Regions from separate parts of the Brumicola nitratireducens FR1064 genome, predicted to be linked through region 1. Evidence: predicted binding sites of a transcription regulator. Region 1 holds the regulator's gene; the other holds the start of a gene.
What was found. Region 1 encodes FNR, which switches genes on or off when oxygen is low (the NO sensors DNR and NnrR bind a similar motif). Its sites were predicted from a motif close to TTGATCTAGATCAA; they were not measured.
Positions count from the first base shown of each region.

Region 2: the regulator FNR is predicted to act here: its motif matches at 2,868-2,881, upstream of GNIT_RS15530 (MBL fold metallo-hydrolase RNA specificity domain-containing protein).

Region 1 covers NC_016041.1:2,001,665-2,009,064, reverse strand. The annotation lists gene ccoP (cytochrome-c oxidase, cbb3-type subunit III) at 1-406, shown strand, start outside; gene GNIT_RS08715 (FixH family protein) at 519-1,010, shown strand; gene GNIT_RS08710 (heavy metal translocating P-type ATPase) at 1,029-3,437, shown strand; gene ccoS (cbb3-type cytochrome oxidase assembly protein CcoS) at 3,474-3,713, shown strand; gene GNIT_RS08700 (sulfite exporter TauE/SafE family protein) at 3,716-4,378, shown strand; gene fnr (fumarate/nitrate reduction transcriptional regulator Fnr) at 4,412-5,149, shown strand; gene uspE (universal stress protein UspE) at 5,326-6,234, shown strand; gene ttcA (tRNA 2-thiocytidine(32) synthetase TtcA) at 6,502-7,400, shown strand, end outside.
Region 2 covers NC_016041.1:3,657,268-3,664,667, forward strand. The annotation lists gene GNIT_RS15515 (DUF211 domain-containing protein) at 1-201, opposite strand, end outside; gene GNIT_RS15520 (universal stress protein) at 226-666, opposite strand; gene GNIT_RS15525 (c-type cytochrome) at 869-1,348, shown strand; gene GNIT_RS15530 (MBL fold metallo-hydrolase RNA specificity domain-containing protein) at 1,335-2,738, opposite strand; gene GNIT_RS15535 (DnaJ C-terminal domain-containing protein) at 3,128-4,072, shown strand; gene GNIT_RS15540 (chaperone modulator CbpM) at 4,078-4,377, shown strand; gene GNIT_RS15545 (Crp/Fnr family transcriptional regulator) at 4,558-5,286, shown strand; gene GNIT_RS15550 (dicarboxylate/amino acid:cation symporter) at 5,306-6,661, opposite strand; gene GNIT_RS15555 (universal stress protein) at 6,658-7,137, opposite strand; gene GNIT_RS15560 (helix-turn-helix domain-containing protein) at 7,310-7,400, opposite strand, start outside.

The sequences.
Region 1 (7,400 bases):
GATATATGGCGGTTCTGGTGACAAGATCAAAGAAACATTAATCTTAGGTCGTCGCGGCGCAATGCCTGGTTGGCTCAACAGCATGGGTGAAGACGGCGTAGCCGAGGTTGTAGCATATACCTTGAGCCTAAGTGGTCGTGACGTTGATCAAGGCTTAAAAGAAGCCGGCAAAGCCAGATTCGTGGTTTGCGCAGCCTGTCACGGAATGGATGGTAAAGGCAATCAAATGATCGGTGCTCCTAACCTGACAGACAATATCTGGTTATATGGCGGCAATCAGAAGACTGTGACTGAAACTCTCTATTATGGGCGCAACGGTGTTATGCCGGCGTTTAAAGAGACGCTTGGTGAAGACAAGGTGCATGTCGTTGCAGCTTATGTTTATAGCCTGTCTCAAATAAAGTAAAAATACGACTCAAAAAGCCTCGTAATGACGAGGCTTTTTTTTACCCAATTCCGTATACTCTCCCACCGACAGCATAGTTAATTCACGCAAGTAAAAAAAGAGTTAAAGCATTATGGAAGAACTAGACGTTAAGCCTTGGTATAAACAGTTTTGGCCTTGGTTTCTAATCTGTATCCCCGTTTCATCATTTATCGTTGGCGGCATTGTAGTCAATTTCGCAACGGATGGTACCAACAGTCTTGTAGTTGATGACTACTACAAAGAAGGCAAATCAATTAATGCTAGATTAGATAAAATTGAGAAAGCAAAATCACTCGGTATCAGCACTAGATTAAACATAACGGACGATGTCATCTCCGTTGAATTTTTATCAGGTGCACCGCAAACCAGAGAGGCATTAAAACTAGATTTTTTTCATGTCACCCTAGAAGAGAGAGATTTTTTTGTGTTGTTAAGTGCCGACGCCAGTGGGATTTACAGAGCTCAAAACGATACCAGCGTAGAAGGAAAATGGCGGTTACGACTTACTCCACTTGACGAGAGTTGGAAGGTTCAAAAAACCATTACCTTACCGACATCGAAAGCGACTAGTTTTAATCCATAATGGCGGTACCCATACTCAATGGCTATTAATATTTCAAAAGGTGATTGCTTTCATTGTGGGCTGCCAAATTTAGAGGGTGACAAATACCCCGTCACTATTCTCAATAATAAACATTATATGTGCTGTCCAGGTTGCCAAGCCGTGGCGAGCACAATTGTCGATAACGGGCTAGAGAGTTACTACGAATTCCGGACTGAACCTGCAGCAAAAGGCGATTCTGCGCTTGACAATACGATGAGTAAACTTGCGGTTTATGACGAGCCGGAACTGCAAGAAGAATTTGTTTTTGATAGCGGTAAAGATAAACAAATTCAGTTAACTGTTGAAGGTATAACGTGCGCGGCCTGTGGTTGGCTTATAGAAAAGCAACTGGCAAAAGTAAGTGGCGTTAAACAGGTTGCTGTTAACGTAGGTGCAAGGCGAGCGATGGTTACATGGAATGATGATGAAATTCATCTTTCACAACTGCTTGGCAAGCTTAAAACTATTGGCTATGAATCACTTCCCTTTCAAGCTGATAAACATGAAGCGTCATTTCAAAATGAACAGAAAAGTTATCTAAAAAAGCTCGGCCTAGCGGGTATCATGACTATGCAGGTGATGATGTTAGCCATGGCTCAATATTTCGATCTCTTCGGCGATATGGATGCTGAAACAACCCGCTATTTCAATTGGGTCAGTCTTGTTTTAACTACCCCTGTTGTTTTGTATTCAGGCAGTGTTTTTTATCTCAGCGCTTTAAAATCCACATTAGCAAAAACGATTAATATGGATATTTCAATTAGCATTGCCATATTATCTACCTATATCGCTGGGATAATCACAATCAATCAAGTTGATGCTGAAGTGTATTTCGAATCAATTTGTATGTTCGTTTTCTTCTTGCTTATTAGTCGCTACTTGGAACAAAGAACGCGTCATAAAGCAAATCAAATATCTTCAAATATGTTAAAGCATATTCCCGTCACCGCATTTAAGTGGGTAGATGGCGAACTGAAGTCCGTGTTAGCTAAGCAGTTACAAGTAAACGACCTAGTACTTGTTAAGGCCGGTGAAATCATCCCAGTGGATGGGGAAATCACTGAAGGACAAGCAACCATTGATGAATCGATGCTAACAGGTGAGTTTGAGTCCGTCGAAAAACAGCAGGGCGCACAGGTATATGGCGGAACAATCAACCAGCTAGGTGTTATTACTATCAGAGTCACTACATCGCTTAAATATGCGATGGTGAATCAAATTTTACGGCTGCAGGAAACGGCATTAGCGAACAAGCCTAAAGTTGCCTTGATGGCTGACAAACTTAGCCGTCACTTCGGTGCGATTGTATTGGCATTTACAGCTATCACTTACACATTTTGGTACTTTCAAGATGGTCCAAATGCATTTTGGATCGCTATTTCTGTGCTCGTTGCTACGTGCCCCTGCGCTCTTGGTTTGGCTACGCCTTCTGCCTTGACGTGTGCAATGGCTAAGTTAAACAAAGGCGGCATATTGCTTAAACGAGCCGATGCACTCGAGCAACTTACTGAAATAACAGACATCGTGTTTGATAAAACGGGTACGCTAACCCGTGGAGAGTTTTCTATCGAAAGAGCTTGGTTTGCTGATGACCAGCAGCGAGATAAACTGCTCTCAATAGCCACAGCATTAGAAATAAGATCCGAACACCCTATTGCAAAAGCCTTTGCAAAACTCAACATAAATACTAAAGACGAGCAAATTGACGATTTTAGCTTAAGCATTGGTAATGGCATTGCAGGTAAGCTTAACGGGCATGTTTATAAACTAGGTTCAGCTAACTTTGTTAATTTAACTGGGTGCCCACCTTTAGCTAATGAGCTTGATAATGCCACAGTGATACTTACTAAAAATGACGCTGTTGTCGCCGCGTTCTGGTTAGTTGACCAAATAAAGAGTGACGTAGCAGCAGTACTGAAGAAATTAAAGCGCTATGACACAAGTATATTAAGTGGTGATAGCGAAAAAAATGTTAGCTTTGTAGCACACAAGTTAGGCATTAATAATAGCTATGCACAATGTACCCCGTCACAAAAGTTAACAACAATAAAGACCATGCAGCAGCAAGGTAAAAAAGTATTGATGCTTGGCGATGGTATTAATGACGCTCCTGTATTAGCGGCAGCGGATGTGTCTTTGGCCGTAGGTAATGCGTCAGACTTAGCGAAAAACGCAGCCGACGTTATTTTGCTTAACGCACGATTGGATTCTCTTTCTTTGGTGTTGGCTATGGCAGACAGAACCCGGCGTAAAATAAAACAGAATATGGTGTGGGCAATTGGGTATAACGTGCTAGTTTTACCACTAGCAATGGCTGGTTTTTTAACGCCTTGGATGGCTGCTCTTGGCATGTCTATTAGTTCCATCATTGTGGTAATTAACTCTACGCGGCTGCTTAAAGATTAAGATAAAACCCTATAGGTAACGGAGTCTATTGAAAGTATGAGTATTATTTATGTGTTGATACCCCTTGCTATCATCATTGTAGGTATCGCGATCGTTGTATTTTTTTGGGCTGTTCGGTCGAATCAATTTGAAGACCTCGATCGCCAAGGCTATAGCATTTTGTTTGATGACGACATCAATACCCAGGATAAAGAAGCTGATCAGAGTATCGTTACACTAAACAAAAGTAATGGCTCCGACAGCAACGAGTCGAAGCCAAGCACTGTCGATAAGTAATAATGGTCGACATTAACTACATAGGAGCTTTCTTAATTGGCATCGCCGGAGGTGTTCATTGCATCGGTATGTGCGGTGGTATTGCCAGTGCATTTTCATTTGCAATTCCTAAAGGGCAATCACAGCTTCCCTATATTTTTTCATACAACCTTGGTCGTATAGTCAGTTACACGATTGCAGGTGCAATTACTGGTTTTATAGGCAGCATTGCAACCGTTAATATTCAATCCGCATTCCCTTTTTTGCAAATTATTAGTATTGTATTTTTGGTTTTATTAGCGCTTTACATCAGCGATTGGTACAAGGGTTTATCTTACTTAGAAAAACTAGGTGGAAGTCTTTGGAGAAAAGTAGCCCCTCTATCCAAAAAACTTATTCCCTTCAAAAACCCATTGTACACTCTACTGTATGGCATGATATGGGGCTGGTTACCCTGTGGTTTGGTTTATTCGGTGCTGACTTGGTCTCTGGCCAGCGAGTCGGCAATGCAAGGTGCGCTTGTAATGTTTTCTTTTGGCGTAGGGACACTCCCTACGCTTTTTGCAGCGAGTTTAGGAGCAAGCTTTTTAGTCCCCATTTTTCAACATAAATTGACTAGGATTACGATCTCTTTGCTGTTGCTTCTATGTTCTTTGGCCTTGACCTTAAACCTAGTTATGAGCTAACTTAACGGCATAATTAACAAGGATGAATAAGTAATGGCAAAAGCCCCCGAACTTTCGATTCACTGTCAAAGTTGTACCTTTAGTCACTTGTGTTTGCCGGTTAGTTTGAACAAAAATGAATTGGAATCGTTAGACGACATTATTGAGCGCAAAAAACCTCTACACAAAAATGATAAATTAGTTCGCCATGGCGATGATTTCCATTCTTTGTACGCTGTACGCTCTGGTTCGTTTAAGTCATACGTTAGCGATAAAGATGGTGTTGAACAAATTATCGGCTTTCATTTCCCTGGCGATATTATTGGCTTTGATGCATTAAAAGACAATAAGCACGGCAGTTCTAGCCAGGCCCTAGAAACGGCTATGGTATGCGAGCTCCCCTACGATACCCTCGACGAGATGTCGGTGAAATTTCCAAAGTTAAGACAGCAAATAATGCGCTTCATGAGTGCGGAAATTAAACATGACCATGATTTAATGATGTTGCTCAGTAAGCGCAGCGCAGAAGAGCGGTTATTGCACTTCTTGAGCCATTTATCGCAGCGCTTTGAAGAAAGAGGCTTTTCTGCAAAACAGTTCAACCTATCCATGACCAGAAATGAAATAGGCAACTACCTTGGCTTAACGGTGGAAACTATCAGTAGATTATTAACCCGCTTTCAAAAAGAAGAATTAATAAAAGTTGATGGCAAATTAATATCCATTATTAATTTTGATGGAATTAGGCAGCGTTTACCCGATATGGAAATTAACTTTACTAACGTTTGTTAGTGCAAATAGTAAACATCTCATGTGCTCTGTTATTTTGGCTCTTTCTGCGCAGAACTTAATAGAGCTAAACTTTTAACTTTTTTCGGCAATTATTTGATCTGCGGCAATAGCTTAACTGGTGTATTGAACAAAAAGCATCCACACTACAAACTTATATATCAGTGTTGGAGAAAATCATGTTTACGTGTAAAAAAATACTCGCTGTTACCGACCCCACCCTCGAACAACAAACTCCGGTGTTGCGTGCGCTGAAATTTGCGCAAAGAACAGACGCTACAATAATCGTGTTTTCCTGTATTTATGATAAATCTTACGATATGACCGCAGTGCTTAACAGCGAAGCACGTGTCAATATGAAAGAGGCCATGGTTGAACAAGAAAGATTAAAGATAGAGGCTCAAATAAAACAACTCAACCTAACAGGTAAAGTTAAGATTGACATAGTTGTTGTGTGGCATAAAAAATTACATGAAGCGGTAATAAATACCTGCAGTGATTATGGTTGTGACCTTATTATAAAAGCGACTAAGAAGCATGGATTACTCTCTTCTAGTTTATTTACTGCTGCAGATTGGCACATTGCTCGAAACTCATCTGTTAACTTACTCTTAGTAAAGTCTCACGAATGGCCACAAAAACCAACTATACTGACTGCAATCGGTGTTTCGGCTAAAGATGATGAACATGTATTCTTGAGTGATAAAGTGGCTGAAACAGCATATGAGTTATCTCAGCTACTTGATGCGAATCTTCATTTTGCCAACTCATATGCTGGTGCACCGGTCCAAGTAACGGTCGAAGTACCTAGTTTTTCTCCCGAAATTTACAATAAAACGGTGCAAGAAAGACATACTACACAATTAAATACACTGGCTGAGAAATACAAGGTCAACGATACTAATATACATGTGCAGGAAGGATTACCCGAAGATATGATCCCAGCCATTTGCCAGCAATATAAAGCCGACCTCGTAGTTATTGGCTCAGTTGGAAGAAAAGGATTAACCGCCGCACTCCTAGGTAATACAGCGGAGCTTATTATTGACTCAGTTGATTGCGATACCTTGATTGTAAAAACAAATTAAATTCAGTTGATATTAGCAAGAGCCAAGCTTATGCCAGAAAATTAAGCTATTGCGACCTAGGCAGAAGCTTTCTCTACTCGCTTTCTCAACTAAATACTTAAAGCGTTTAACTTAACGCCTCTTTGTTAATTGCTTACCAAGCTCACAAGCATTAAAATGACACCCATCGAAAAACGCCATATTTTTTTGTATTCTATGGAAGCATACACAGACCAGCGTTTTTATTTTGAATGAATTGACCCAGCTTATGGGTTGTCGGAATGCATAATGAGTGAAGAAACAGGCTTTAACCAAAAGCTAAAATACAGTAACGATAAATTAGCAAAAAAAATACGTAGAAACGTTGGCAAAGCTATAGACGACTACAACATGATAGAGGATGGGGATGTTGTGATGGCCGCCATAAGTGGTGGGAAGGATTCATTTGCCATGTTGGATATTTTGCTCAGTCTGAAAAAATCAGCTCCCATTCATTTTGATGTTATTGCAGTCAACTTAGACCAAAAACAACCCGGCTTTCCAGAGCATGTCTTACCTAACTACCTAGAATCAAAAAATATCCCCTACTACATTATCGATAAAGACACATATTCAGTTGTGAAAGCTAAGATTGACGAAGGTAAAACCACCTGTGGTTTGTGTTCTCGACTTCGTCGTGGCAGTTTATATTCGTTTGCGGAGAGCATAGGCGCAACTAAAATTGCACTTGGGCACCATATGGATGATATGGTTGAAACAACTTTTTTAAACATGTTTTATGGTGCCAAATTAAAATCAATGCCTCCTAAACTACTGTCTGACGATAAGCGAAACATTGTCATTAGACCCATGGCATACTGCCGAGAAAAAGATATTGTTCGATTCGCTGAGCTCAATGAATACCCCATAATTCCGTGCAATCTGTGCGGTTCTCAAGAAAATTTACAGCGTCAAAATATTAAAGCGATGCTCACTGATTGGGACAAAAAAACGCCGGGCAGAATAGAGAATTTATTTAAATCTTTTCAAAATATCAGTCCAAGTCAGATGGCAGATAAGCAGTTATTCGATTTTGACACATTAACGATAGACCGCAGTGCACCAAAGAAAGAATATAAATTCAATAGTGAAGAAATTTCATCGACCAATATCGATGATTCACTTGTGATACAAATTGCAAATATATA
Region 2 (7,400 bases), 1.7 Mb from region 1:
TATTTTTGCCTGTATTTTTTCAAAATCGATGTGTTTACCAACCACATCCAAGCAGATAGACTCCGTACTTTGATCAATTTCTAAGACTTCTAATACAACCTTCCACGTCGCGTCTAATTGTGAAAGCGCCAGTGCAAAATCATAAGCATTGGGTTTATGAGGCTTTAATACGTCAAGCCGCAATCGACAAACATTAGCCATAAAATGGCCCCTTAACGATGCTAGTTAATTATTATCATGCACTCGAACCGCCAATACATCCTGTTTAACACCGTGCAAAACTGCGTTAGCAGTCGAGCCAAGGAGCAATTTGATACCGCTTCTGCCATGTGTTCCGATTACGATCAAGTCTGCATCGATATCATTTGCAATTTGTTTTATTTCATCAGCCGCATCACCAGCCTTTAGGTGAGTGTTCTGTTTTTTAATGCCAAATTTTTGAGCAATCTCATCTAGTTTCGCTTGCGCTCTAGCCAAACGCTCAGAGTCGTCGATAGCGCTATAGTCAGCACCATAAAGATAAGGTTGAATATACATAGACGATAGCGGAATGTAAGCCAAACTAAGATCATCTGGAGATTGACAAACTATCAGTGCCTTTTTTATAACCGTCTCATAATCTGCGTTAATATCAATTGCCACTAAAATCTTTTTGTAAGTGCTCATAATATCTTCCTTTGAAGCCACGCGTTCGCAAACAGGCTTGTCGTTTTTAAAAGTCACTTCATATTAACAAAGTAAAATTAGAGAAAGTTGACCCACATCAAGTCAAAAACCTTTTTATCGTTTATTTTATTCTAGGGTGGTTAATGCAGCGTTAAAAACAGCAATTGTTCAGACGATGCACTCGATGAAAAAGGAAACAATAATGAGTAAGCGCGCTATATTGACGGGTCTATCGTGTATTTTTAGCTTGTTTGCGTGTGACCAAGGTGTAAATTCCCCAAGGGGCTTTAGCTTACCTGAGGGTAAGCCTGACGCAGGTAAACTAGTATTTTTAAAGCATCAATGTGTTGCCTGTCATAGCATCCCCGGACTAGAGGATAACGCCGTAGAGCGCGAACATTCACCTCCAATTTCACTGAGTTCGAATTCAGCGATAGTAAAAACCTACGCAGAATTGGTGACAAGCATTATTAATCCTTCTCACAGAATATCGAGAGGAGCGCAGTGGGCAACCTCTGATGAAAATAAAGATTCTGTTATGCTGAACTACAATGATGTGCTCACGGTAACTGAATTGATAGATTTAGTTGCTTACATTCAACCTCATTATCAAGTCACGCCTTGGCCTTATACTGTTTATCCGGTCTATGAAATACACTCACCAGCGCCTAAAACACCATAGACTCTCCGCGCGCAGGTACTTTCACTCGTATATTTAAGTCTTGCCATATGCGAGTAGAAAGTGCATCTAGTGCCATTGGCTCTCCATGGACTAATACCACTGATGGTTTATTTTTAAAGCCTTTCAACCAATCCAATAGTTGATCTTGTCCGGCATGAGCTGAAAATCCACCTAAGGTTTCAATTTGCGCTTTTACTGCAAAATCGTCGTTAAACATTTTAATGTGTTTTTTACCGTCTACTATCAAGCGCCCTAACGTTCCATTAGCTTGGTAACCACAAAAAATAATCGTATTTCGACTATCCCAAATGCGTTGTTTAAAATGATGCCGAATTCTGCCACCGGTGCACATTCCACTACCAGCAATGATAATTACTCCTTTTTTTAAACGATTAATAGCAATGGATTCTTCAACCGAAACTGATAAATATAGATTAGGAATAAAGTCTTCTAAAATCGAGGTCGCCAATGGCGTCGCTAATTGAATTTCGTCTTGGTCTAAAGAACGGAACCATTTGTCGTAAACGCGCGTTACCTCAATCGCCATCGGGCTATCAAGAGCAACATGCCAATTTTTGAGCAGGCCTTCATTGTGTAAAGTACCCAGATAAAACAAAATTTCCTGAGTACGACCAACCGCAAAAGCAGGGATCAGGATATTCCCACCGCGCGCTTCGGTGTCTATTAGAATTGTTTTGAGCTGCTCTACCGTGTCCTCAATGTCTCTATGATTGCGATCCCCGTAAGTGCCTTCCATGAGCACCACATCTGCCTCTTCGATTATGCTGGGATCTTTCATTAACACTGCGTTTTTATTACCTAAGTCACCAGAGAAAACCAACTTTTTAGATGTATTATTTTCATCAATGAAAAGTGAGACAATGGCGGAGCCAAGGATGTGCCCAGCATCCTGAAATTCAACGCGCAAACCATTCAATACTTCTACTTGTTTGCCGTATTCAACCCCTTTACAAAGCGCTAGTGTATCAACTACATCTTCATCATCGTATTCAGGCAACAGCGGTTTTTTGCCTTTTCTTGCTCTGCGCACATTTTCTCTCTCCAAATCACTGAGATAAATACCTACCGAGTCTCTTAGCATCACACCCAACAACCCTTGCGTAGCGCTTGAGCAACAAATATGGCCACAAAACCCTTGATTCACCAATTTTGGTAACATGCCACAATGGTCAAGATGAGCATGCGATAATATTACAGCCTCAATTTTGTTAGGATTGAATTCAAATTCCTCTTTTTGCATTCGTTCAACGTTATGCCCACCTTGATGCATCCCACAATCAAGTAAGACACGTCCGAAACTAGATGACTCGACCATGTGGCACGACCCTGTCACCTCTTGCGCTGCGCCATAGAACGTAATTGTAGCCATGAGTTTCCCTTATTCATTGTGCATAACGTAAGGCGCTATGAAGCTTTCAACTTCAAGGAACAGTCTGCCAACGGTAGCTAAAAGCATTGGTAAGTCGCTCAAATAATATAGCATTGGAAATAATAGTTTTTGATCCCCATCAATACGCTTAGCTAACATTTAAAGTAAATTGAAACTTGGCTGTTTAGCATGTAGCAAAGTTTGATGGGTAAAAAGCCTTGTTGTTTTATCCCGCTGCAGGGAGGACATTGAATGACATTCTTTGTATTGTTTTTGCCGCAGACTTTGCGCTATTTGTTGCCGCACTCTTTCTGTAATAGTCTACGCTTACGAATAAGCAACAAACTCTTTAAATATATTGCTGAGCTTTTAAACCTAAGGATTAATTGATGAAATTCAAAGACTACTACAAAATTTTGGATGTAGATGAAACTGCAGATTTGAAGGAAGTTAAAAAGGCGTATCGTAAACTCGCACTTAAATTTCATCCCGATACGAGCACCGCTTCAGACGCAGAAGCAAAATTTAAGGAAGTGGCTGAAGCATACGAAGTATTAAAAGATGCAACAAAACGAGCTGAATATGATGATTTAAGACGTTATGGCGCCAGCTCAGGCGACGGATTTAATGCACCGCCAGGTTGGCAGTCCTCAACAGGAAGCAATCAATATCGGCAACAGGGACACGGTGATTTTTCAGATTTTTTTAATTCGGTTTTTGGCGACAGAGCACGGAGCTCTGAACGCTCCCCGGACTATGGACCAGATTTATTTAAAGGCCAAGATCTAGAAATGGAGTTACCTGTTTTTTTAGAAGAAGCCGTTGCAGGCAAAAGCAAATCGATTGATTACCACGTTCCCGTTTATGTCAATAATCAGGTGAAGCAAGTCAAAAAATCTCTTAACGTTAAAGTGCCTTTAGGTGTGACAGATGGCGAGCGTATCAGGCTCAAAGGCCAAGGTGCTCCTGGCAGTGAAAATAAGTTAAATGGTGATTTGTATCTGATCATTCGTCTAGTTCCTCATCCTTTGTTTGATGTAGAGGGCATCAACTTAATACTTACGTTACCACTAACACCATGGGAGGCGGCACTTGGCACTAAACTTGAGATCCCAACTTTAAACAGCAAAGTTAAACTGAACATTCCAGCAAATAGTCGAGCAGGGCAAAAGTTGAGGGTTAAAGGCAAAGGACTGAAGAATAAAACGGGTCAGGGCGATTTACTTGTCGTTATAAAAATTGATATTCCCCCCTCAACCACCAGCGAAACAAAACGTTTGTGGGCTGAATTGGCTGAGACTGAAAAGTTTAATCCTCGATCGGACTGGAGTTAATAGATATGGCAGACGTTACCCTATATATCGACATTGAAGAATTGTGCGAAAATGAAAACATTGACCAAGAAGTTATCGTTGAAGTTGTTGAATACGGTATTGCAGCGCCCCTGCGCGGTGAGACTTTTTCAGAATGGATTTTTGATTTAGAGAATGCGTACTGGATTAAAAAAGCCGTTAAATTGAACCAGCAGTTGTTACTCGATTGGGTTGCTATCAGTATGGTTATCGATTTAATGAAGGAGAAAGAAACGCTATTGCAAGAAAATGACCAATTAAGAAGCAGGTTAAACAGGCTACTCTAACACTGCTTTCTTCACTGCTCTCAAGAACGCCGTTCTCAAAAACGCAATTCAAACATAATCATGAAACTTGACGTGGGACAAAGTTAAATAGACTAAACATTGTAATGTAGAAACGAATAACGAGTGTTCGTCTTTTTGTTTCTGCGCGAAGGCGCAGACATTATATGGAAGTAAACTATCATGATACATTTACGAAATAATTTATTAAATTCTTTTTCTATTGACGATCGAGTTCAATTGTTTCCTTACCTCAAACTGGTGAATCTGCCCTTAGGCACTATCATTTATGAACCCTATCAGAAACGTGAATACGTTTACTTTCCTATTGATTGCATTATTTCTACGTTTTATGTGACAGCTGACGGCGCTTCAGTCGAAATATCTATAGTGGGTAATGAAGGTATTTCAGATATTGCCTGCTTTATGGGGGGCGAAAGTACACTGAACTTAGCTGTGGTACAAAGTGAAGGATTTGCTTATCGACTATCGGCAGCTGAATTGCGCAAACGGTTTAATAATCACTCCGACATTCGCGGTCAACTTCTTAATTATACCCAATCTTTAATTGTACAAATATCACAAACTGCGGTTTGTAATCGTCATCACAGCATTCAGCAGCGACTATGTAGATGGTTACTGCTGTCATTAGACCGCATATCAAGCAATAATCTGACTATGACACATGAACTCATTGCCAGCATGTTGGGTGTAAGGCGTGAGGGTGTAACTGAAGCCGCGGGTAAATTACAAAAGCAAGGAGCAATAAGTTACGCACGCGGCCACATTAAGGTTTTGGACAGAGCTAAATTAGAGTTCCTTTCCTGTGAGTGTTATCAAGTGGTGAAAAACGAATCGGCTCGGATAGACAATAAAACGTCAACTCAGCAGCGGCGCGCTAGCGTTTGCTAGCTAAACTATCAACAGCATATTACTCGAGCTTTTTCTCCAACAATGTGGTTGATTTTTCTGGCGTGCTGTGAAGATGTGTAAAGTAGTGTACGGTGGTGCAAGCGACAACATCCCCTAATACGTTCACGGATGTTCGCAACATATCTAAAATGCGATCTACGCCAAGAATCAATGCAATACCTGCAGCCGGAATACCCACACCTTCCAGCACCATACTCAGAATGATGATCCCAGCGCCAGGTGTTGCAGGAGAGCCAATTGAGGCGGCGACCGACATGGTAACGATAAAGAAATAGCTTGAAAGGCTTAAATCCACATTAAAAACTTGCGCTAAAAACACGGTCGCAACGCCTTGATACAAGCCTGTTCCTGTCATATTGATAGTTGCTCCTAAAGGAACCAGAAAGCGCGCAATTTCAGGATTGACCATCAACTTGTCTTCCACCACCTGCAAAGTAATCGGCATAACCGCAGCAGAACTACTCGTAGAAAAAGACAGCAAAAGAAGCTCTCTAACATTCTTAAAAAACTGCCCCAAGGGCTGTGCTAGCGTCACTTTAGCAACCACAAAATAAAGTAATCCGACAAGCAGTAAGCCAAGCACAACCGTTGAAACATAAACCGCCATTCCTGCCAGAACATCAATACCAAGATTGGCAACCAATCGAGTAATCAGCCCAAAAACAGCAATAGGAGCGAGCAACATAGCCCAAGATACAATGCGCAGGCTAACTTCTTGTAAAGCGCCCATCAAATCAAATAAGGGTTTAGATTGCTGTGCAGGAATAGCCAACATTGCCACGCCTAAAACAGCAGCAAACAAAATGACCTGCAGCATTTCACCTGATGCCATCGATGCCAACGGGTTTTTGGGGATGAGCTCTGACACCTTGTTTGGTAATTCTGACATGGCTGGAAAACCCTGTGCGCCCGCGCCAGCAACCGTGATTGAGTTTGCATCAATCAAGGCACTGGCATCTACAAATTGACCCGGTTGAATATTGAGTGCCAAACCAATACCAATTGTTGCTGCTACAGCGGTGGATACAACAATAAATGCAAGTGCAATTAAGCCATTCTTTTTGATTGCATCTGGGTTATTGTTAGCCGCCAATCCTCTTACAATCGACGCAACCACAAGCGGAACAACAATCATTTGAATGATAGCCAAAAAAACCTGCCCTGGTAACGCGAGCCAAGCGGTTATTGTCTTAACCGTGTCTGCTGATATAAGTCCTAAATCCGGACCTAACAGCACACCCGCAATCACCCCAAGCATTAATGCAATTAATACTTTTAACCAAAGACGAGTGCTAATAAGGCGATCAAACTGATCGGCAAGACTTTTAAGATGATCTCGAAACAATCTACTCATTCTATATCATCCTTTTTACACAGCGCTTTTGACAGCGTTGAACCTGAGGCGTGGTCACTTCTCACGGCTAAAACATCTTGCTTTGCGCAATGCAGCAAGGTGTTTGTTGCTGAAGATAGCAACACCTTATATTCACTGCTTGCATGCGTGCCGATCACGATAAGATTAGCCTTAATATTGTTTGCGGTTTGGCATATTTCACCTGCTATATCGCCAATAGGTGTATGAATGTTGTTTTGTGGTATGCGGAATTTGTCTGCTATTTGGGTCAAACGACGTCTAGCTTGCAGGGCAATATCGTTTATATAGTCAACGCCAAACGAACTTATATAGGGTTGAAAATAAGAAGTTGGTAGTGTCACAAAAATCAGATGTAGTTTACTCGGTTCATCGGCAACACATAGCGCACTCTGCAGTACTTCATCGAACTCAGCATAAACATCGACTGCGGCAATGATGCATTTATATGCTTTCATGCTTGGCCTCGGGGCTATCAAATTTAGCCTGTTATGTTAACTACGCCCATGATAACGAAACCATGCCAAGAGCATTTTGACTAACGTCAAATTTTTTCAACTATTCATGAAAAATGAAAATTGACCAACGCTTAATTTAAATTTAAGCAAGCGAGCACAGCACCACTCATTATTAAGAATCTAAGCTAGTTGTCGAAGATGAATAAGATGAGTCTTTTGAAAGAATTTGATTTAAAACTCGAGTGTCTAGGATTATTAGATGA